DNA from 3 places in the Lysinibacillus sp. BNK-21 genome. Region 1 is predicted to be linked to each of the others. Evidence: a T-box and tRNA genes for the amino acid it is inferred to sense, from the RefSeq annotation. Region 1 holds a T-box; the other regions hold tRNA genes.
The links. The T-box of region 1 lies ahead of serS (serine--tRNA ligase). A T-box ahead of a tRNA ligase gene usually reads a tRNA of that ligase, here a tRNA-Ser.
Positions count from the first base shown of each region.

Region 2: it has a tRNA-Ser gene. The T-box ahead of serS (serine--tRNA ligase) is inferred to sense a tRNA for this amino acid. The anticodon was not compared.
Region 3: it has a tRNA-Ser gene. The T-box ahead of serS (serine--tRNA ligase) is inferred to sense a tRNA for this amino acid. The anticodon was not compared.

Region 1 is NZ_JBLQTS010000001.1:4,513,583-4,520,890, forward strand. It holds gene ACMGGO_RS22625 (amidohydrolase) at 1-1,108, opposite strand, end outside; gene brnQ (branched-chain amino acid transport system II carrier protein) at 1,105-2,436, opposite strand; gene ACMGGO_RS22635 (sigma 54-interacting transcriptional regulator) at 2,545-3,879, opposite strand; gene serS (serine--tRNA ligase) at 4,021-5,301, opposite strand; T-box leader at 5,377-5,596, opposite strand; gene pdxT (pyridoxal 5'-phosphate synthase glutaminase subunit PdxT) at 5,646-6,209, opposite strand; gene pdxS (pyridoxal 5'-phosphate synthase lyase subunit PdxS) at 6,211-7,095, opposite strand; gene ACMGGO_RS22655 (PLP-dependent aminotransferase family protein) at 7,198-7,308, shown strand, end outside.
Region 2 is NZ_JBLQTS010000001.1:898,208-905,515, forward strand. It holds gene nadB (L-aspartate oxidase) at 1-297, opposite strand, end outside; gene ACMGGO_RS04510 (cysteine desulfurase family protein) at 398-1,468, shown strand; rRNA gene rrf (5S ribosomal RNA) at 1,747-1,861, shown strand; tRNA gene ACMGGO_RS04520 (tRNA-Val) at 1,872-1,947, shown strand; tRNA gene ACMGGO_RS04525 (tRNA-Thr) at 1,951-2,026, shown strand; tRNA gene ACMGGO_RS04530 (tRNA-Lys) at 2,034-2,109, shown strand; tRNA gene ACMGGO_RS04535 (tRNA-Leu) at 2,127-2,211, shown strand; tRNA gene ACMGGO_RS04540 (tRNA-Gly) at 2,248-2,322, shown strand; tRNA gene ACMGGO_RS04545 (tRNA-Leu) at 2,328-2,416, shown strand; tRNA gene ACMGGO_RS04550 (tRNA-Arg) at 2,425-2,501, shown strand; tRNA gene ACMGGO_RS04555 (tRNA-Pro) at 2,511-2,587, shown strand; tRNA gene ACMGGO_RS04560 (tRNA-Ala) at 2,604-2,679, shown strand; tRNA gene ACMGGO_RS04565 (tRNA-Met) at 2,708-2,781, shown strand; tRNA gene ACMGGO_RS04570 (tRNA-Ile) at 2,789-2,865, shown strand; tRNA gene ACMGGO_RS04575 (tRNA-Ser) at 2,881-2,973, shown strand; tRNA gene ACMGGO_RS04580 (tRNA-Met) at 3,027-3,101, shown strand; tRNA gene ACMGGO_RS04585 (tRNA-Asp) at 3,105-3,180, shown strand; tRNA gene ACMGGO_RS04590 (tRNA-Phe) at 3,240-3,315, shown strand; tRNA gene ACMGGO_RS04595 (tRNA-Gly) at 3,321-3,394, shown strand; tRNA gene ACMGGO_RS04600 (tRNA-Ile) at 3,396-3,472, shown strand; tRNA gene ACMGGO_RS04605 (tRNA-Asn) at 3,477-3,553, shown strand; tRNA gene ACMGGO_RS04610 (tRNA-Ser) at 3,564-3,654, shown strand; tRNA gene ACMGGO_RS04615 (tRNA-Glu) at 3,657-3,728, shown strand; gene ACMGGO_RS04620 (ABC transporter ATP-binding protein) at 3,868-4,662, opposite strand; gene ACMGGO_RS04625 (FecCD family ABC transporter permease) at 4,678-5,733, opposite strand; gene ACMGGO_RS04630 (FecCD family ABC transporter permease) at 5,733-6,734, opposite strand; gene ACMGGO_RS04635 (ABC transporter substrate-binding protein) at 6,879-7,308, shown strand, end outside.
Region 3 is NZ_JBLQTS010000001.1:889,842-897,149, reverse strand. It holds gene nadB (L-aspartate oxidase) at 1-208, shown strand, start outside; gene nadC (carboxylating nicotinate-nucleotide diphosphorylase) at 189-1,049, shown strand; gene nadA (quinolinate synthase NadA) at 1,036-2,139, shown strand; gene ACMGGO_RS04490 (VOC family protein) at 2,305-2,721, shown strand; tRNA gene ACMGGO_RS04485 (tRNA-Glu) at 2,781-2,852, opposite strand; tRNA gene ACMGGO_RS04480 (tRNA-Ser) at 2,855-2,945, opposite strand; tRNA gene ACMGGO_RS04475 (tRNA-Asn) at 2,956-3,032, opposite strand; tRNA gene ACMGGO_RS04470 (tRNA-Ile) at 3,037-3,113, opposite strand; tRNA gene ACMGGO_RS04465 (tRNA-Gly) at 3,115-3,188, opposite strand; tRNA gene ACMGGO_RS04460 (tRNA-Phe) at 3,194-3,269, opposite strand; tRNA gene ACMGGO_RS04455 (tRNA-Asp) at 3,329-3,404, opposite strand; tRNA gene ACMGGO_RS04450 (tRNA-Met) at 3,408-3,482, opposite strand; tRNA gene ACMGGO_RS04445 (tRNA-Ser) at 3,536-3,628, opposite strand; tRNA gene ACMGGO_RS04440 (tRNA-Ile) at 3,644-3,720, opposite strand; tRNA gene ACMGGO_RS04435 (tRNA-Met) at 3,728-3,801, opposite strand; tRNA gene ACMGGO_RS04430 (tRNA-Ala) at 3,830-3,905, opposite strand; tRNA gene ACMGGO_RS04425 (tRNA-Pro) at 3,922-3,998, opposite strand; tRNA gene ACMGGO_RS04420 (tRNA-Arg) at 4,008-4,084, opposite strand; tRNA gene ACMGGO_RS04415 (tRNA-Leu) at 4,093-4,181, opposite strand; tRNA gene ACMGGO_RS04410 (tRNA-Gly) at 4,187-4,261, opposite strand; tRNA gene ACMGGO_RS04405 (tRNA-Leu) at 4,298-4,382, opposite strand; tRNA gene ACMGGO_RS04400 (tRNA-Lys) at 4,400-4,475, opposite strand; tRNA gene ACMGGO_RS04395 (tRNA-Thr) at 4,483-4,558, opposite strand; tRNA gene ACMGGO_RS04390 (tRNA-Val) at 4,562-4,637, opposite strand; rRNA gene rrf (5S ribosomal RNA) at 4,648-4,763, opposite strand; rRNA gene ACMGGO_RS04380 (23S ribosomal RNA) at 4,874-7,308, opposite strand, start outside.

The DNA of each region.
Region 1 (7,308 bases):
GCAAGGCACTTTTAGATGGCATGGCTGCATGCTCAATACGAACAGACGGTGCATCTGTTAACCAAGCCTTTTCCTCATAAAATGTGTCGACAATTAGATCAATGGCTCTGTCCCCCATTGCATGAACCACTAATTGAATACCATATTCTTTTGCTACCGCAGCAGCCGCTAGCAGCTCCTCTTTCGAAGTCATCGCTATGCCTTTTTCATCACTTCCCAAAAGTGGCTCAGAAACAAGTGCTGTACGGCCTGAAACACTGCCATCCGAAAATAGCTTAATGCCTCCGATATAGGCTCCTGCAGAACGATCAATAGTATTTGCTGTCAACAGCTCATATCGTTGAATATCTTCCCAGATATAATAAACTGCTACGCGTTGCTTAAAACCTTTTTCTCGGGCTTTACGATACAGGCCTAAATAATCAATTGGTGCTACCGTGGCCATTAATTCTGTAATACTTGTTACACCATAGGATGCCAAAGTTTGTGATAGCTTTAGAAGCCTTTTGACAATCTCTTCTTCAGATGGTGTAGGTAAATGCTGTAGTACTAGATTACGTGCATTTTCACGCAGTACGCCTGTAGGTTCTCCATTTTCATCCCGATCGATTTGTCCACCCTGTGGATCAAGCGTATCCTTCGTAATACCTGCGATTGCTAATGCTTTACTATTAACCGATATAATATGACCACATGTACGCATAACAATGACAGGTAACTCTGTAGAGGCACGGTCTAAGTCCTCTTTTAAAGGCGCTCTTTTTTCCTTTAGTTTCCCTTCATCATAGCCCCAGCCTAATAGCCATCCCCGCTGACTTGCATCATAGTTTGCTAATGCATTAATTATATCCTCAATAGAATAAATATATGGAGGTAAACAAGCCACTTGTTCCATAACATCCGCTAACATAATCGGATGCATATGAGCGTCAATAATCCCAGGAATAATGACCTTTCCTTGTAAATCTATTATTTCTCCCTGATAGGGGGGTAAATCTTCCTGTTGTCCAATCCAAAGTATCTTTCTTCCTTCGATTACCATAGCAGTTGCAGATGGCTGAATAGTATCTGCTGTATATATCTTTGCGTTACAAATAATTTGCATCATTTTTCAACTCCTATTTCTTCTATACCAAAAGTAGATTTTTCAGGATCTTCTGCTTTCAGCACCTTATGCAAAATAGTACCGATAATAAAGCCAACAATAGATGGCATAATCCAAGCAAATCCACTAGACTGCAATGGTAAATGCATGACCAACTGTGTCACACCAGGTATCGTAATTTCATAGCTAGCAAATGTTTCAACGACGCTTACTAGAAATGCAAATAGCACAGTTCCTTTATAGGCTCCTGCATTTGGGACAAAACGATCAAAGGCTCCCAGTAGCACAAGTACAATAATGACTGGATAAATTACCAAGAAAATCGGCAATGTAATTTCGACGATGGCACCTACACCTAAGGAGCCAATAGTTGCGCCTACTACACACATAATAAAGACCCACGTTCTATAGCCAAGCTTCTCTTTTGTTAGTTCATTTAAAAACTGTGAGGATATGACCATGACACCAATCGCTGATGTTAAGCAGGCAAAAACAACACATATAGCTAGTAACGCTTTACCCAAATTACCAATGACACTAAAGGCAATGCCCGCTAATAGTTCTGTATCACTGCCAGGATTTGTGATGATGCCACTACTTGTAGCCCCTAAATAGAGCAGGCCACCATATACTGCAATTAACCCTATTGCAGCAATAGCCATTCCACCAAGCGCGACCTTTTTAGATTGTTTCCCTTTATAGCCATAGCCCACTATTGCTGCTAAAAAGATTGGCGCACAAAGAATACCTGTTCCCACATCTCCTGTTTGATAGGCTGCTATTATGGAGTTGGCAAAAACCCTTTCTGCTCCTGTATTAATTGCCGCTCCTATTGGGTCTAATACCCCTTTACCAATGAGGATAATAAGTATAAGAACAAGAACAGGCGTCAACCATTTTCCAATCTTATCGATCACATTTGATTGGTCCATCGCAAAGTAAAAGCAAATCGCGAAAAATGCTAATACTGACACAATTAAAGGTACGTTCGGAATAATTTGTGATACTCCTAATTCATGAGTTGTCGCTGACATCCTCGGTATTGTGACAACCATCCCAATACAAACCATCATGACCGTATTAAAGGCTTTATAAAACCAATTTCCGATTGGTCTTGTGAGCGCTTCCACAGTTCCCCCAGTATTATAAATTGCATACACCGCAAGCACAGGTAAAATAACACCCGTTAAGCTAAAGCCCATCAGAGCGGAGATCCATGATTCCCCTGCACTATTTCCTATGGAAGGCGGAAATATTAAATTCCCAGCACCAAAAAATATAGCAAATAAGGCTAGCCCCACGATTATCGTATGCTGCACAACTTTAGACATATCCTCAACCCCTTTATAATCGTTTACAGAAGATTTATCTAAATAATAAAAAATTTAATAACACGAAAAAAGGAGATAAATTTTTATCCCCTTTTTGTAAAATTTTTTTTACAACAATTCATATTTTAAACACTTATATTTTAGTAATTGACGAGATATACCTAAACGTCTAGCTGTTTCCGCTAATCGTCCATCAGTTTCACGCAACTTTTCCGCTATAATTAGACGCTCGTAGGCTTCCGTTAAATCTCGTAAATGTCCAGATTGGTTGTTTTGCATGATCGATTGAGTTGAATGTTGAACATTTTTTTTAATCCTCTCTGGAACATGTTCAACAAGTATTTCATCCCCAAGCAAATTATTATATGCCGATTCAAGGGCATTTTTTAGTTCACGCACATTCCCCGGCCAATGATAGGCATAAAATAACTGAATTACTTCATTACAATAGCTTACATTTTTCTGTAGTGTATGTTCATTGTAAAATTGTATATAAAAATCAAGGATAAGTGGAATATCTTCCTTCCTTAATCTTAGCGGTGGCAAATCAATTTGAAGAACATTTAAGCGATAAAATAAGTCCTCGCGTAGCCTTTTTTCAGCTAATAGTTTGTCCACATCTTCATTGACAGTAGTAATATACCGTATATCCAAGGGCTCACCATTTAACACTTTTATATCTACCGCATGTAAAAGTTTCGCCTGCAAAGATATATCCAATAAATTAAGGTGGTCAATGAGTAGCGTCCCTCCATTAGCCTCCTGTAACTTTCCACTTTTTGCTTCATTGTCCGAGCCGTATAGCTGAGTAAATATATTATCCTCTGTTAATGTTGAGCAGTTCAAAGTAATAAACGGCTTTGTATAGCGTTCACTTTCATTGTGTATGCCTTGTGCGATTATATCTTTCCCAGTTCCAGTTTCCCCAGTTAGTAAAACTGGTGCACTTTTTTGAGCACTACGACGTGCCTTTTCAAGTTGAGTTTTCATTTCGGCGTTTGTTGTAATGTAATCCTCTAAACGATAGGTTGTATGATTATCTCGATATAATTTATGTCCCAGGAAATTGTCTAAGTATTTAATTTGCTTAGTTTCATAAAAATGTTTTGAAAATTCAATGGCACCAATGGCTTTTCCATGCTCCATAATGGGATAGGTCGAACTCAGTGATAAATAACTAAAACCGTTCAATGTTGTCAGTTGTTGTTCATAGTATAAAACTGGCTGCCCTGTTTGTATGACTTGAAAAACAGTACTTGTCTCAGGTGATAAATTTTGATAATTATCAGTCACTGTGCTGTGAAAAAATTCATCTGGTGTTAAGCCGATTTCCAATAATATATTTAAATCTGCTAAATCATAAAAGATTGCACAGCCTTTATCATCTGTAATTAAAACATTATCAAATTCACTGAAAGCCTGTGCAAATTGTTGCAATTCCATGAATTTCTCCCCCTTGTCCCCATGAATATTACCCATTATAACGAATTTTCAAAAATTATGAGAGATTTCAATTTTAGCAACACAAAAAAGCTATTTTAGAACATCCATAAAGGAATTGTCTAAAATAGCTTTATCTGTCGTTTATTTTGGTGCGATTATTTCTTTACCGCCCATATAAGGTCTTAAAACTTCAGGAATTACTACGCTGCCATCAGCTTGTTGGTAGTTTTCTAGAAGAGCAGCAACTGTACGGCCAATGGCAAGACCTGAGCCGTTTAATGTATGCACATATTCTGGTTTTGCATTTGGCTCACGACGGAAGCGGATATTTGCTCGTCGTGCCTGGAAATCCTCAAAGTTAGAGCAAGAAGAAATTTCACGGTACATGTTTTGTGCAGGAATCCAAACTTCTAAATCATATTTTTTCGCTGCAGTAAAACCTAAATCAGCTGTACACATTTTTAACTTACGATATGGTAAGCCTAGTAATTGTAATACTTTTTCTGCATGACTTGTTAATAGCTCTAATTGTTCGTATGACTCCTCTGGTTTTACAAAACGTACTAATTCTACTTTATTGAACTGGTGTTGACGAATTAAACCACGTGTATCACGACCTGCAGATCCCGCTTCTGAACGGAAGCAAGCACTATACGCTGCAAAGCCTTGTGGTAAAGCTTCAGCCGGTAAAATCTCATCTCGATAGAAGTTCGTTACTGGTACTTCTGCAGTTGGAATCATAAAATAATCTGTTTCCTCTAATTTGAATACATCTTCCTCAAATTTCGGAAGTTGCCCTGTACCTGTTAGGCTATCTCGATTAACAATGACAGGTGGTAGCATTTCCTCGTAACCATGCTCCTCTGCATGTAAATCCATCATGAATGTCATTAATGCTCGTTCTAAACGAGCACCAAGACCACGATAGAATAAGAAACGGCTACCTGTTACTTTCGCGCCACGTTCAAAGTCTACAATTTTTAAATCCGTAGCAAGGTCCCAGTGTGCTTTAATATCAAAATCAAATGTCGGAATTTCACCCCACGTATATTCTTCAACATTGTCGTCCTCTGTTGTGCCTACTGGTACAGATTCATGTGGGATGTTTGGTAAACGCATCATCATATCTTTAAAGCGTTCTTCAACATTATTTAATTGTACATCTAATTCTTTAATTTCATCGCCAACCTGACGCATACGAGCAATGACTTCATCAGCATTTTCTTTGTTGCGTTTCATAACTGAGATTTGTTCAGACACTTTATTGCGTTCTGCTTTTAATTCTTCTGTTTTGGCAATCAATTCACGACGTTTTGCATCTAAGTCTTCAAAGTCATCTAAGTTTCCCAAGTCTTCATTACGTGTTAATAACATCTCTTTAATTTCCGTGAAATTCTCACGGACGCGTTTAATATCTAACATCTTCATACCTCCAATAGTTTCTTCATGATGGAAAATCGTTGCAGCGAAATGAACACAAAAAAGCCCTCATCCCTAAAAAGGGACGAGAGCTACCCGCGTTGCCACCCTAATTGACTAGACATATTTCTGCCTAATCCACTTATTTCATAACGGCATTTCAGCCGGCTACAGCCTACTTCATTCACTTCGACTGTGCAACTCCAGGACGGATTCACAAGTGCTTTTATCAGCTTCCACCAACCGCTGACTCTCTAAAAAAAACGTGCTTGCTACTACTTCCCATCATCGTGTTCAGTTATTTAAAATTTAACCATACTGTACTATATGAAAACAAATTTTGCAAGTCATACCATAGAGGTTACAAAATATTTAAGAATTCGTGTATCCTCTGTTAATTCGGGATGAAACGAACAACCCAATAAATGGCCATCTTGTGCCAAGATTATTTTCCCTTCATGTTGTGCAAGAATTTCAACACCTTTACCTACCGCTTCAATATGAGGTGCACGAATAAATACTGCTGGAATCCCTACACCTACTTTAGGAATATCTAGTTGTACTTCGAAGCTATCCACCTGACGTCCATATGAGTTTCTTGCTACAGTCACGTCCATCACAGCCAAATGTGGTTCATCTTCAATTAGATCCTTGGCTAATAAAATTAATCCCGCACATGTACCAAGCATCGGTAATCCTTGCTGTGCAAGTCCACGAATTGGCTCTAGCAGATCAAATCGATCCAGCAATTTTCTCATTGTTGTGCTTTCTCCACCTGGTAACACAAGTCCATCTAGGTTTCCTAAATCCTTTCTTTGTTTTACTTGAATTGCTTCACAACCAAGAGCTTCTAACATTTGTATATGCTCACGAACTGCTCCTTGTAATGCTAATACACCAATTCGCTTCATGCTACCAACCTCGCTCTTGCATACGCTCGTTGTGTCCAAGCTGTGCAATATCAATCCCCTTCATGGGCACTCCGAGCTCTTTTGATATTTCCGCAATAAGCTTATAGTCTTTATAATGAGTAGTCGCCTCTACAATGGCACGTGCAAATTTTTCAGGGTTCTCAGATTTAAAAATACCTGAACCAACGAAAACGCCATCAGCTCCAAGTTCCATCATTAAGGCTACATCAGCAGGCGTTGCCACTCCTCCTGCTGCGAAGTTTACTACTGGTAAACGACCAATACGTTTAATTTCTCTTAATAACTCGAAAGGAGCTCCTAGTAATTTCGCCTCTGTCATTAATTCATCCTCTGTCATTCCTACGACTTTACGAACCTGTGCATTTACTTTACGAATATGGCGAACGGCCTCCACAATATTCCCTGTACCTGGTTCACCTTTAGTTCGTAACATCGAGGCACCTTCCCCGATACGACGGGCTGCTTCCCCTAAATCGCGACAGCCACACACAAACGGTACTGTGTATTCACTTTTTAATAAATGGTACTCTTCATCTGCTGGTGTTAAAACTTCACTTTCATCAATATAATCAACACCCATTGCTTCTAAGACACGTGCTTCAACAATATGACCAATACGTGCTTTGGCCATCACAGGAATAGTTACTGCCCCCATCACTTCCTCAACAATACGAGGATCAGCCATGCGTGCAACGCCACCTGCTTTCCGAATATCTGAAGGTACTCTTTCTAATGCCATAACTGCTACAGCACCTGCAGCTTCTGCAATTTTTGCTTGCTCTGCATTAATGACATCCATAATGACGCCGCCTTTTTGCATTTCTGCCATTCCACGCTTTACTAGCTCTGTACCTGTTTGTTTCATTTTCTAACCTCCACCTTTATGATGAAGTTTAGTATAATAGAAATTGACCATATCAAAATATCCAGTTTTTAAAATATTTATAGGGTCAGGAGGTTCCAGATCATGGATATGCTTTTATTCCAGCTTGAAAGAGATAGTGATAAACCGCTTTATGATCAGCTTTATAACGGTATTAAAGAAGCTATTATTTCTAAAAAAATAACTGTAGGAGAA
Region 2 (7,308 bases), 3.6 Mb from region 1:
AGGGAGGCCATCCTTTAGATAGTTTTGCATAATCTCAGTGCCATCTTTTATAAGTGTTTTAACATGCCTTTTCTCATGATGATACTCTCCAGCTTTCAATGTATCAGCAATATGATGTTGAATATGATCCTCCTCACTGGTAACAGCAGCAATCCCACCTTGTGCACGATAAGAACTACTCATATATATAGATGATTTTGTAACAATTTGTATTTGAAAATGTTTTTCAAGCACTAAAGCAGCCTGAAGTGCAGCAATACCACTACCAATTATAAGGACGTCTGTCTTTACATCCATTGTTATACCTTCTTTACAGTTGTCTTGACACTTATCTTTACATAAAATATAAAAGAAAACAAGACCTGATGAACAAGAGAGGAAGAAGACGATGATTTATATGGATTATGCTGCAACATCACCTATGATGAGGGAATCTCTTGAGGCATATGTAGAGGTGGCACAACGGTATTATGGAAATAGTGCGAGTTTGCATGATTTAGGGGGACAAGCTTTTTATTTTGTCCAGCAATCAAGGGAGGTTGTAGCCCAAGCCCTAGGTGTAACTAGTGATGGCGTAATTTTTACGGGTAGTGGAACAGAAGGAAATCTCATAGCCATCTTGTCGTTAGCGCTAGCCTCAAAAAAAGGAAAACACATTATTTCATCTCAAGCTGAGCATACGTCAGTGCATGCGGCTTTGAATACACTTGAGAAAAAGGGCTTTACTGTAACAAAATTACCTTTGCAGAAGGATGGTTGTGTTGATCTGGGGCAATTGCAACAAGCAATCCGGGAAGAGACTGCTTTGATTACCATTCAACATGTCAATTCTGAAATTGGTTCAATCCAGCCTGTAGAGAAAATCGTAAAGATGGCAAGAAAATCAAATATATTCTGTCATGTTGATTGTGTACAATCATTTGGCAAACTAGCTATACCACAAGGGGCAGATGCGATTACCATCTCGGCTCATAAAATAGGCGGACCAAAGGGCTGTGGTGCTATATATCTGAACCCTGCAATCAGAGTACCTGCATTAACACCAGGTTTGACACATGAGAGGGGTCTTAGAGGGGGGACATTAGATACTCCTGCAATCGTGGCCTTTGCCGCGGCAATTGAAAACTATCAATATGAATTGCAACATTATGAAACGCTAAGAAATTATTTTGAAAATAATTTACCTGAAAAATGTCAGCTCGTTGAGTGTAAACAGCAACTACCTAATATTTGTGGGGTAATGATGGAAAAAGTAGAGGGGCAATATGTTCTTTTAAAGTTAAATGAGGTGGGAATCTGTATCTCTACAGGTAGTGCATGTGATATTCATAGTGAATCGGGAACAAAGGCTATTCTATCAATGGGGTTCTCTTTGGAAGCGGCACGCCAATTTTTTAGAATATCTTTTGGACCTTCCACTACACTTGAGGATATTGTAAAATTAAAAATAGAGCTTTCAAATATTTAACGAAAAGACGAGTGAAGGATTATCTATATTCTTCACTTGTAGTGAAATAGATTATAAGCTAATAATATCGGCCAAATAAAATAATTGTTTTCTTTTGAACCAACAATTGCTATAATATTTTGCAGGGCAATATTTTCTCTTACTTAACAAAAATATCTTTAAAAAGTAATAATTTCTTTTTTTTATAAAAAAGTATTGCACAATGTTAGAAAACGTTATACAATAATTCTTGTCTTGAAGGACAGGTAAACAACTTCAAAACAAGATACATAACAAAGTCTAGTGATGATGGCAAAGAGGTCACACCCGTTCCCATACCGAACACGGAAGTTAAGCTTTTTAGCGCCGATGGTAGTTGGGGGCTTCCCCTGTGAGAGTAGGACGTCGCTAGGCATAATACCCAGGAGGATTAGCTCAGCTGGGAGAGCATCTGCCTTACAAGCAGAGGGTCGGCGGTTCGAGCCCGTCATCCTCCACCATATGCCGGTTTAGCTCAGCAGGTAGAGCAACTGACTTGTAATCAGTAGGTCGTGGGTTCGATTCCTATAGCCGGCACCATTTTTTCGAGCCATTAGCTCAGTTGGTAGAGCATCTGACTTTTAATCAGAGGGTCGAAGGTTCGAGTCCTTCATGGCTCACCATTTATAAATAATAATAAGCGGGTGTGGCGGAATTGGCAGACGCACTAGACTTAGGATCTAGCGCCGCAAGGCGTGGGGGTTCGACTCCCTTCACCCGCACCATTATTTTCATTGCCAGATAAAAAAGCTTATGCACATGCGGAAGTAGTTCAGTGGTAGAACACCACCTTGCCAAGGTGGGGGTCGCGAGTTCGAACCTCGTCTTCCGCTCCAAATGTGCCGGGGTGGCGGAACTGGCAGACGCACAGGACTTAAAATCCTGCGGTAGGTGACTACCGTACCGGTTCGATTCCGGTCCTCGGCACCATTTTAAATGCGCCCGTAGCTCAATTGGATAGAGCGTCTGACTACGGATCAGAAGGTTATGGGTTCGACTCCTGTCGGGCGCGCCAAAAGAACAACGGGAAGTAGCTCAGCTTGGTAGAGCACTTGGTTTGGGACCAAGGGGTCGCAGGTTCGAATCCTGTCTTCCCGACCATTTCCAAAAAGATTATGGGGCCTTAGCTCAGCTGGGAGAGCGCCTGCCTTGCACGCAGGAGGTCAGCGGTTCGATCCCGCTAGGCTCCACCATAAGTAAATTAACCAGTATAAAGATCCTGGCGGCGTAGCTCAGCTGGCTAGAGCGTACGGTTCATACCCGTAAGGTCGGGGGTTCGATCCCCTCTGCCGCCATCTTAAAGGACCTTTAGCTCAGTTGGTTAGAGCAGACGGCTCATAACCGTCCGGTCGCAGGTTCGAGTCCTGCAAGGTCCACCATTTATATATTGTAACGGAGGTATACCCAAGTCTGGCTGAAGGGATCGGTCTTGAAAACCGACAGGCGGGTAACACCGCGCGGGGGTTCGAATCCCTCTACCTCCTCCAGTTTTAAATTTTTATAAATGGTGCTTTAAAAACTCGAAACAACATAAAATTATCGCGGGGTGGAGCAGTGGTAGCTCGTCGGGCTCATAACCCGAAGGTCGTTGGTTCAAATCCGGCCCCCGCAACCAAAAGGTCCCGTGGTGTAGCGGTTAACATGCCTGCCTGTCACGCAGGAGATCGCCGGTTCGATCCCGGTCGGGACCGCCATTTTTAAAGATAAAAGTCATGAGAAGCAAAAGAGTGAGCAAGCTTAGCATGGACGAAATGGGTCAGTAGCTCAGTTGGTAGAGCATTAGATTGAAGCTCTAAGTGTCGGCGGTTCGATTCCGTCCTGACCCACCATTTATGCGGGTGTAGTTTAATGGTAAAACCTCAGCCTTCCAAGCTGATGTCGTGGGTTCGATTCCCATCACCCGCTCCAAGGGCCTATAGCTCAGCTGGTTAGAGCGCACGCCTGATAAGCGTGAGGTCGATGGTTCGAGTCCATTTAGGCCCACCATTATTCCGAAGTAGCTCAGTTGGTAGTAGCACCTGACTGTTAATCAGGTTGTCGCAGGTTCGAGTCCTGCCTTCGGAGCCATTTTTATTTTGGGGAAGTACTCAAGAGGCTGAAGAGGCGCCCCTGCTAAGGGTGTAGGTCGGGTAACCGGCGCGAGGGTTCAAATCCCTCCTTCTCCGCCATGGGCCCGTTGGTCAAGTGGTTAAGACACCGCCCTTTCACGGCGGTAACACGGGTTCGAATCCCGTACGGGTCATACTAAGTGCAGTAGATGAATTTACATCTACTGCACTTTTTAATTTACTTGATATTTAGATTTATAACAAAGCTATAATAAATGAAAGCCTACACAGAAGGATTAAACTGTGTAGGCTTGTTGTTTTTCAAATTAGCGATTAAATTTTTCGCCCTTTTCCATATGGGATGCAAAGAGGTGTACCAAAGATTGGATCTGTCGTCATTTGGCAATCAAGGTCAAACACATGATTAACTAAATCAGTGGTCATAATTTCTTCTGGTTTCCCTTGACGATAGACACCACGGTCACGCACTGTAATAATATGATCGGCATAGCGACAAGCAAGATTAATATCATGTAGTACCATAATAATAGTTCGCTTTTGCTGTTGGTTCAATTCGAATAGTAAATCTAAAACGTCTATTTGATGAGTTAAATCTAAGTATGTCGTAGGCTCGTCTAAAAGAATGATATCTGTATCTTGAGCAAGCGTCATAGCTATCCAAGCACGTTGACGTTGTCCTCCTGATAGCTCATCTACTGGTCTATCTTGTAAATGCTCTGTACCTGTAGCTTTTAAAGCGCTTAAAACGATTTCTTCATCCTTTTCAGTCCACTGTTGTCGCCAACTTTGGTAAGGATAGCGACCTTGTTTCACAAGTTGTAGGACAGTTAAGCCTTCTGGTGCAACAGGAGATTGAGGAAGAATAGAGAGGTTTTTAGCCACTTGTTTTGTAGATAATTTAAAAATATCCTCACCGTCTAATAAAACGGAGCCTTTTTTAGGTTTTAATAATCGAGCAATGGAGCGTAAGAGTGTGGATTTACCACAGCCATTCGCTCCGATTAATACAGTAATTTCATTCAAAGGAATAGATAAATTGAGATCTTCGATAATATTGAAATCACCATAACTTAATGTTAGAGATTTGGTTAATAAAGATTCAGTCATGTAGTATAGACTCCTTTATTTTTTAGGGTTTCTAAATAATAAATAGATAAAGTAAGGAGCACCGATAGCAGCAGTAAAGACGCCTGCGGGTACTTCTAATGGGCTAAATGCTGTACGACCTATAATATCTGCAACCATTACAAGCAATGCACCAATTGCTGCGGATGCCGGAATAAGTACACCGAACGATGAACCAACAATGCGTCGTGCAATATGAGGAGCCATTAATCCTACAAACCCAATAGCACCAGCAAATGCTATGGCACTCGCTACTAAACTGGAGCATAATAGAATTAAGTAAAGGCGTGTTTTTTGAACAGGCTGCCCTAGGCTTGATGCTGTATCATCACCTAATTCTTGAACATTTAACTGCCGAGTAATAAAAAAGGTGATAAGTAGAAGTACAATAATCAATGGAACAACGATTTGTACTTGATCCCAATCCGAACTTTTGACACTACCCGTAATCCATTTATTCGCTTCACTTGCTTGATAAATTGGGCCGATAATCATTAACATTGTAGTAATTGCTTGCATGAATGCCGACACGCTAATACCGATTAAGACAAGACGATTTGGTGTGACACCATCTTTCCAAGCAAATAGGTAGACTATACATCCGACGATAGTAGCACCTATGAATCCTGCTAATGGCAACCACTCTATACTAACTGTTAAAGAGTGATTAGAATCACTGAAAATGGCTAAGAAACCAACAACCGCTGCCCCACCACCAGCAGATATGCCGATTATATCAGGTGAGGCAAGTGGATTTTTAATGATTCCTTGTAAAACTGCACCTGCGACGGCTAACGCCATTCCAGCAAACAAGGCCATGAAAATTCGAGGCATTCGAAAATCAATAATAATCAGTTGATCAAAATCTGAGCCGTAACCAAAAAAAGCTTGTAAAACTTTAAATGGATTGATGAATGAATCACCAAATGATGCACTAAGAAAGAACACGGCAAGAGTTAGTATGCAAATCACTGTTAATTTTTTTATAGCTTGTACATCTATTAAAAATGAAATTTTTTGTTGAAGTAAACGAATTGTTTTTACATGTTTCATTATTTTTTTCCACCTTTTCGCGCAAGGTAAATAAAGAATGGTGTGCCAATCATAGCAGTCATGACTCCTACTGGAACTTCTTGTGGCATGATAATATAACGAGCCGCAACATCAGCCAGCAATAAAAGTATCCCCCCAAGTAAAGCAGCCATAGGAATAAGCCATCGATGATCAGTGCCGACAAACTTGCGCGCAAAATGGGGAACGACAATCCCTATAAAACCAATGGGGCCAGCAATTGCAACTGCTCCCCCTGCTAAAAAAATAACAATAAGACCGACCAATATCTTCATAAGTCCTAAACGTAAACCAAGACCTCTTGCTACATCATCTCCAAGAGCGAGAATATTCATTTTGGGGGAAATGATGAGGGCAGCAATCCACCCAATTACTAGATACGGTAGAACAGATAGTAGAATTTCAAGTTTTCTACCTTGTACAGAACCTGCTAACCAAAACAAAACTTGATCAAGCTCTGCTTCATTTGTAGCGAGTAAACCTTGCGTAAATGATGCAAATAGGGCACTGATGGCAGCACCAGCTAAAGTTATTTTCACTGGAGTAACAGCATCTCTACCTGAGAAACTAATTCCATAAACGGATAAAGCAGCGATTGCTGCACCAAGAAATGCAATCCACGCAAAAGATTGCAAGCTTGAAATGTGGAAAAAAATCATGGCAAAGACAACAGCAAAGCCTGCTCCTGCATTAATGCCCAAAATTCCAGGAGAGGCTAATGGATTTTTCGTTAAGGTCTGCATAAGCACGCCTGTAATAGCTAATGAAGCACCAACGCAACTGGCTATAAGAGCTCTTGGAATTCGAACATTTTGAATAATAAGATGCTCATTTGAATTGTTAAATTGTCTAAAAGATTCATACGTAGTTTGAATAGAAGTATTTGCATAACCATACACAATACTGATCCCCATAGAAAGAAGTAATAGTATGACTCCTACTAGTAAAGCAATCATTTTAGAATAATTATTTTTTAATATCATATTTAACGTGTACTCTTTTCTTGGAAAATTAATAAATTAGTTATTGACTTTGATAGTTACATACAATACGATTAATATCGTTCTTAGACAGATGAAAGTGATTTTCATTCTCGTCAAATATGCTTAAATATTTTATCATATACAATGGAGGAAGAAAAGGTGCAAAAAGCTTTTCAAAAACTATTAGTTTTACTAGCTGTGGTTGCTATTTTTGTTCTGGCAGCATGCGGTACTTCTAAAGATAATGCCAAAGAAGAAAGTACAAAAGAAAGCAATGCTTACAGTATTGACCATGCAATGGGGACAACTGAAGTAAAAGACACACCAAAACGTATCGTTGTTTTAACTAATGAAGGAACAGAAGCATTATTAGCTCTAGGTATTAAACCAGTAGGTGCTGTTCAATCTTGGACAGGCGATCCATGGTATGATCACATCAAGGATCAAATGGAAGGTGTAGAGGTTGTCGGTATTGAACATGAAATAAATATCGAAAAAATTGCTTCTTTAAAGCCAGATTTAATCATTGGCAATAAATTACGACAAGAAAAAGATTATGCTAAACTTAGCAAAA
Region 3 (7,308 bases), 3.6 Mb from region 1:
TCTAGAACTAGCTGAGTTGGAATTATTTATGATGCATGTAGTCGCCACATTAATGGCACATGCAGCAATTACTCGAACGGAAACAAGAGGAGCTCATATTCGGAAGGATAAATCCGAAATGAAATCACAATGGGCAAGTCGATGGATTATTTTTTCGCAAGGACAAATGAAAGTGAGGAACTCATTGTATGAATATCATCAAACTTGAGGAAATGCTCAAGCAATTTTTTAATGAGGATTTAGGAGATGGAGATTTATCGAGTGAATTTATCTTTTCAGCCGAACAACAGGGAGCTTTTTCTTTTTACGCGAAAGAAAGCGGAATTTTTTGTGGGGCTAACATTATTGAGCATGGCTTTCTCTTACTCGATCGATCAATCGAAGTCAATCTTCATACAAAAGATGGAGAGATGGTGAAGTCAGGTGATGTACTCGCTGTGATTAAAGGTCCCTTACAAAAATTATTAATCGGTGAGCGTGTCATTTTAAATCTTATTCAACGTATGTCTGCTATTGCAACGGCTGCCCATCTTGCCGTTCAAGAAACAGTAGGTACTCACGCAAAAATATGTGATACGCGTAAAACACTACCTGGACTGCGTATGTTAGATAAATATGCTGTTCGAATTGGTGGTGCTTTTAATCATCGTAATGGCCTGTACGACGCAATTATGCTAAAGGACAATCATATTGCCTTTGCTGGTAGCATTACAAAGGCAGTTCAGACCGCTAGAGCGAAAGTCGGTCATACCGTAAAAATTGAAGTTGAAATTGAATCAAAAGAACAATTAGAAGAAGCTATCAACGCAGGAGCAGATATTATTATGTTTGATAACCGTAGCCCAGAAGAAATCCGTGCATGGCTTCCCATTGTTCCTCCCACTATTGCGACTGAAGCATCTGGGGGCATCACACTTGAAAATTTAAAGGCTTATGCCCAAACGGGTATTCAATGGATTTCACTTGGCTCCTTAACACATTCAGTTAAAGCTTTTGATATTAGTGCACTCGTTCAAATGAAAGGAGATCATTCCCTTGTCCATCACTAGTTTATTACAACAGACGACATTACTCCCAGAGCATTATCGGGCACTATCTGTAAAGGAAATGGAATCTCGTATTTTATCAATAAAGAAAAAATTAGGTTCTAAATTATTTATTCCTGGCCACCATTATCAAAAAGATGAAGTCATTCAATTTGCAGATTCAACTGGGGATTCTTTACAGTTAGCTCAATTATCTGCAGCAAATAAGGAAGCTGAACACATCGTATTTTGCGGTGTACATTTTATGGCAGAAACTGCTGATATGCTGACAACGAAACAGCAACATGTCTATTTACCAGATATGCGCGCTGGTTGTTCAATGGCTGATATGGCTGATATTTATCAAACTGAACAAGCATGGCCAATTCTTCAAGAACTCTTTGGTGATACGATTATTCCTCTAACCTATGTTAACTCAACTGCGGCTATTAAAGCCTTTACTGGAAGACATGGTGGTGCTTGTGTCACTTCATCGAATGCAAAGGAACTTGTTCAATGGGCTTTTACCCAAAAACAGCGTATCTTCTTTTTACCTGACCAACATTTAGGAAGAAATACTGCCTATGATTTAGGTATACCTCTTGAAAATATGGCTGTTTGGAATCCACATAAGAACTTGCTCGAAACAAAAGAGCCACTTGAAAATATCCAGGTTATTCTTTGGAAGGGTCACTGCTCTGTGCACGAAGGTTTTACTGTTCAACATACAGAGGTTATTCGCAAAGAACACCCGACTATGAGGATAATTGTTCACCCTGAGTGCAGCCGTGAAGTGGTTGCAGCGGCTGATGATGCAGGCTCCACAAAATACATTATTGATACAATCAATCGAGCTCCAAGCGGATCTGCATGGGCAATTGGAACAGAAATGAACCTTGTCAATCGCATTATTAAGCAGCATCCTGATAAACATATTGTCTCCTTAAACGAAAACTTTTGTCCTTGTTTAACAATGAATCGAATTGACCTTCCACATTTGTTATGGAGCTTAGAAAGTATTGAGCAAGGTCAACCTCATAACCGTATACAAGTAGATGAACATACTACCGCTGAAGCACTTAGTTCACTTGAAAGAATGCTAGCCAGAGGATAAATAGTTAAAACTTTTTAAACAGAAAGGTTGAAGATATAACCTTTCTGTTTTTGTTGACATAACGCCTACTTCTAATAGTGCTAATGGCTTCCATTTGCGCCCCGCTTTGCTATAATTGACACGACTTTATGCTCCATGATACTGTCAATTTGGAGGTGATACTAAATGGCTTTTCAATCGAAAAATATCTTTATCAATTTACCAGTACAAGATCTAAACAAATCTATCAGTTTTTTTAAGGAATTAGGTTTTGAGTTCAATCAACAATTCAGTGATGAAACAACAGCCTCAATGATTATTAGTGAAAATATCTTCGTATTAATAATGGTTGAAGAACGATTTAAAGGATTTAGTAAGAAAGAAGTTACAGATACTACTACTTCTGCAGAAGCAATCTTATGTCTTTCTGCTGAAAATCGTGAACAAGTAGATCAATTAGTGAATAAGGCTCTTGCCTCTGGTGGTAAACCTTATAGTGAACCACAAGATCACGGATTTATGTATGGTTGGGGTTTTCAAGATGTAGATGGGCATATCTGGGAAGTAGTTTATATGGATGAAAATGCATTGAATCAAGAGTAAATTTTGTATCTATGAATATCAAAAAACAGTAGATGCAATTGCATCTACTGTTTCTAGTATGACCCGTACGGGATTCGAACCCGTGTTACCGCCGTGAAAGGGCGGTGTCTTAACCACTTGACCAACGGGCCCATGGCGGAGAAGGAGGGATTTGAACCCTCGCGCCGGTTACCCGACCTACACCCTTAGCAGGGGCGCCTCTTCAGCCTCTTGAGTACTTCCCCAAAATAAAAATGGCTCCGAAGGCAGGACTCGAACCTGCGACAACCTGATTAACAGTCAGGTGCTACTACCAACTGAGCTACTTCGGAATAATGGTGGGCCTAAATGGACTCGAACCATCGACCTCACGCTTATCAGGCGTGCGCTCTAACCAGCTGAGCTATAGGCCCTTGGAGCGGGTGATGGGAATCGAACCCACGACATCAGCTTGGAAGGCTGAGGTTTTACCATTAAACTACACCCGCATAAATGGTGGGTCAGGACGGAATCGAACCGCCGACACTTAGAGCTTCAATCTAATGCTCTACCAACTGAGCTACTGACCCATTTCGTCCATGCTAAGCTTGCTCACTCTTTTGCTTCTCATGACTTTTATCTTTAAAAATGGCGGTCCCGACCGGGATCGAACCGGCGATCTCCTGCGTGACAGGCAGGCATGTTAACCGCTACACCACGGGACCTTTTGGTTGCGGGGGCCGGATTTGAACCAACGACCTTCGGGTTATGAGCCCGACGAGCTACCACTGCTCCACCCCGCGATAATTTTATGTTGTTTCGAGTTTTTAAAGCACCATTTATAAAAATTTAAAACTGGAGGAGGTAGAGGGATTCGAACCCCCGCGCGGTGTTACCCGCCTGTCGGTTTTCAAGACCGATCCCTTCAGCCAGACTTGGGTATACCTCCGTTACAATATATAAATGGTGGACCTTGCAGGACTCGAACCTGCGACCGGACGGTTATGAGCCGTCTGCTCTAACCAACTGAGCTAAAGGTCCTTTAAGATGGCGGCAGAGGGGATCGAACCCCCGACCTTACGGGTATGAACCGTACGCTCTAGCCAGCTGAGCTACGCCGCCAGGATCTTTATACTGGTTAATTTACTTATGGTGGAGCCTAGCGGGATCGAACCGCTGACCTCCTGCGTGCAAGGCAGGCGCTCTCCCAGCTGAGCTAAGGCCCCATAATCTTTTTGGAAATGGTCGGGAAGACAGGATTCGAACCTGCGACCCCTTGGTCCCAAACCAAGTGCTCTACCAAGCTGAGCTACTTCCCGTTGTTCTTTTGGCGCGCCCGACAGGAGTCGAACCCATAACCTTCTGATCCGTAGTCAGACGCTCTATCCAATTGAGCTACGGGCGCATTTAAAATGGTGCCGAGGACCGGAATCGAACCGGTACGGTAGTCACCTACCGCAGGATTTTAAGTCCTGTGCGTCTGCCAGTTCCGCCACCCCGGCACATTTGGAGCGGAAGACGAGGTTCGAACTCGCGACCCCCACCTTGGCAAGGTGGTGTTCTACCACTGAACTACTTCCGCATGTGCATAAGCTTTTTTATCTGGCAATGAAAATAATGGTGCGGGTGAAGGGAGTCGAACCCCCACGCCTTGCGGCGCTAGATCCTAAGTCTAGTGCGTCTGCCAATTCCGCCACACCCGCTTATTATTATTTATAAATGGTGAGCCATGAAGGACTCGAACCTTCGACCCTCTGATTAAAAGTCAGATGCTCTACCAACTGAGCTAATGGCTCGAAAAAATGGTGCCGGCTATAGGAATCGAACCCACGACCTACTGATTACAAGTCAGTTGCTCTACCTGCTGAGCTAAACCGGCATATGGTGGAGGATGACGGGCTCGAACCGCCGACCCTCTGCTTGTAAGGCAGATGCTCTCCCAGCTGAGCTAATCCTCCTGGGTATTATGCCTAGCGACGTCCTACTCTCACAGGGGGAAGCCCCCAACTACCATCGGCGCTAAAGAGCTTAACTTCCGTGTTCGGTATGGGAACGGGTGTGACCTCTTTGCCATCATCACTAGACTATGGTCGACCTTCCATACACGGCGTACTGCTGTATCTAGAAGCTCTCTTTTTAGAAAGATTTGCTCTTTCAAAACTGGATAAACGGTGCATTGAATGTTTCAAACGTTTTGGTTAAGTCCTCGATCGATTAGTATTCGTCAGCTCCATGTGTCACCACACTTCCACCTCGAACCTATCTACCTCATCGTCTTTGAGGGATCTTACTTACTTGCGTAATGGGAAATCTCATCTTGAGGGGGGCTTCATGCTTAGATGCTTTCAGCACTTATCCCGTCCACACATAGCTACCCAGCGATGCCTTTGGCAAGACAACTGGTACACCAGCGGTGTGTCCATCCCGGTCCTCTCGTACTAAGGACAGCTCCTCTCAAATTTCCTACGCCCACGACGGATAGGGACCGAACTGTCTCACGACGTTCTGAACCCAGCTCGCGTACCGCTTTAATGGGCGAACAGCCCAACCCTTGGGACCGACTACAGCCCCAGGATGCGATGAGCCGACATCGAGGTGCCAAACCTCCCCGTCGATGTGGACTCTTGGGGGAGATAAGCCTGTTATCCCCGGGGTAGCTTTTATCCGTTGAGCGATGGCCCTTCCATGCGGAACCACCGGATCACTAAGCCCGTCTTTCGACCCTGCTCGACTTGTAGGTCTCGCAGTCAAGCTCCCTTGTGCCTTTACACTCTACGAATGATTTCCAACCATTCTGAGGGAACCTTTGGGCGCCTCCGTTACCTTTTAGGAGGCGACCGCCCCAGTCAAACTGTCCGCCTGACACTGTCTCCTGCCCCGCTAAGGGGCATGGGTTAGAATTTCAATACAACCAGGGTAGTATCCCACCGACGCCTCCTTCGAAGCTGGCGCTCCGAGATCTCTGGCTCCTACCTATCCTGTACAAGTTGTACCAAAATTCAATATCAGGCTACAGTAAAGCTCCACGGGGTCTTTCCGTCCTGTCGCGGGTAACCTGCATCTTCACAGGTACTATAATTTCACCGAGTCTCTCGTTGAGACAGTGCCCAGATCGTTACGCCTTTCGTGCGGGTCGGAACTTACCCGACAAGGAATTTCGCTACCTTAGGACCGTTATAGTTACGGCCGCCGTTTACTGGGGCTTCAATTCGCAGCTTCGCTTGCGCTAACCACTCCTCTTAACCTTCCAGCACCGGGCAGGCGTCAGCCCCTATACGTCACCTTACGGTTTTGCAGAGACCTGTGTTTTTGCTAAACAGTCGCCTGGGCCTATTCACTGCGGCTCTCATGCGCTTGCACGCTCAAGAGCACCCCTTCTCCCGAAGTTACGGGGTCATTTTGCCGAGTTCCTTAACGAGAGTTCTCTCGCACACCTTAGGATTCTCTCCTCGACTACCTGTGTCGGTTTGCGGTACGGGCACCTCTCACCTCGATAGAGGCTTTTCTTGGCAGTGTGAAATCAGGAACTTCGTCCATACGGACTCGCCATCACAGCTCAACGTTACAGTGTGCGGATTTGCCTACACACACGCCTTACTGCTTGGACGCGCACAACCAACGGCGCGCTTACCCTATCCTACTGCGTCCCCCCATTTCTCAAACGGTGAGGAGGTGGTACAGGAATATCAACCTGTTGTCCATCGCCTACGCCTATCGGCCTCGGCTTAGGTCCCGACTAACCCTGAGCGGACGAGCCTTCCTCAGGAAACCTTAGTCATACGGTGGACGGGATTCTCACCCGTCTTTCGCTACTCATACCGGCATTCTCACTTCTAAGCGCTCCACCAGTCCTTCCGATCTGACTTCAACGCACTTAGAACGCTCTCCTACCACTGACATCGTAGATGTCAATCCACAGCTTCGGTGAATCGTTTAGCCCCGATACATTTTCGGCGCAGCGTCACTCGACCAGTGAGCTATTACGCACTCTTTAAATGATGGCTGCTTCTAAGCCAACATCCTGGTTGTCTGTGCAACGCCACATCCTTTTCCACTTAACGATTACTTTGGGACCTTAGCTGGTGGTCTGGGCTGTTTCCCTTTTGACTACGGATCTTATCACTCGCAGTCTGACTCCCGTGTATAAATATCTGGCATTCGGAGTTTGTCTGAATTCGGTAAACCGGGATGGCCCCCTAGTCCAAACAGTGCTCTACCTCCAGTATTCTCATCACGAGGCTAGCCCTAAAGCTATTTCGGAGAGAACCAGCTATCTCCAAGTTCGATTGGAATTTCTCCGCTACCCACACCTCATCCCCGCACTTTTCAACGTGCGTGGGTTCGGGCCTCCAGTAAGTGTTACCTCACCTTCACCCTGGACATGGGTAGATCACCTGGTTTCGGGTCTACGACCACGTACTATTTCGCCCTATTCAGACTCGCTTTCGCTGCGGCTCCGCCTTCTAAAGCTTAACCTTGCACGTAATCGTAACTCGCCGGTTCATTCTACAAAAGGCACGCTATCACCCATTAACGGGCTCTAACTACTTGTAGGCACACGGTTTCAGGATCTCTTTCACTCCCCTTCCGGGGTGCTTTTCACCTTTCCCTCACGGTACTGGTTCACTA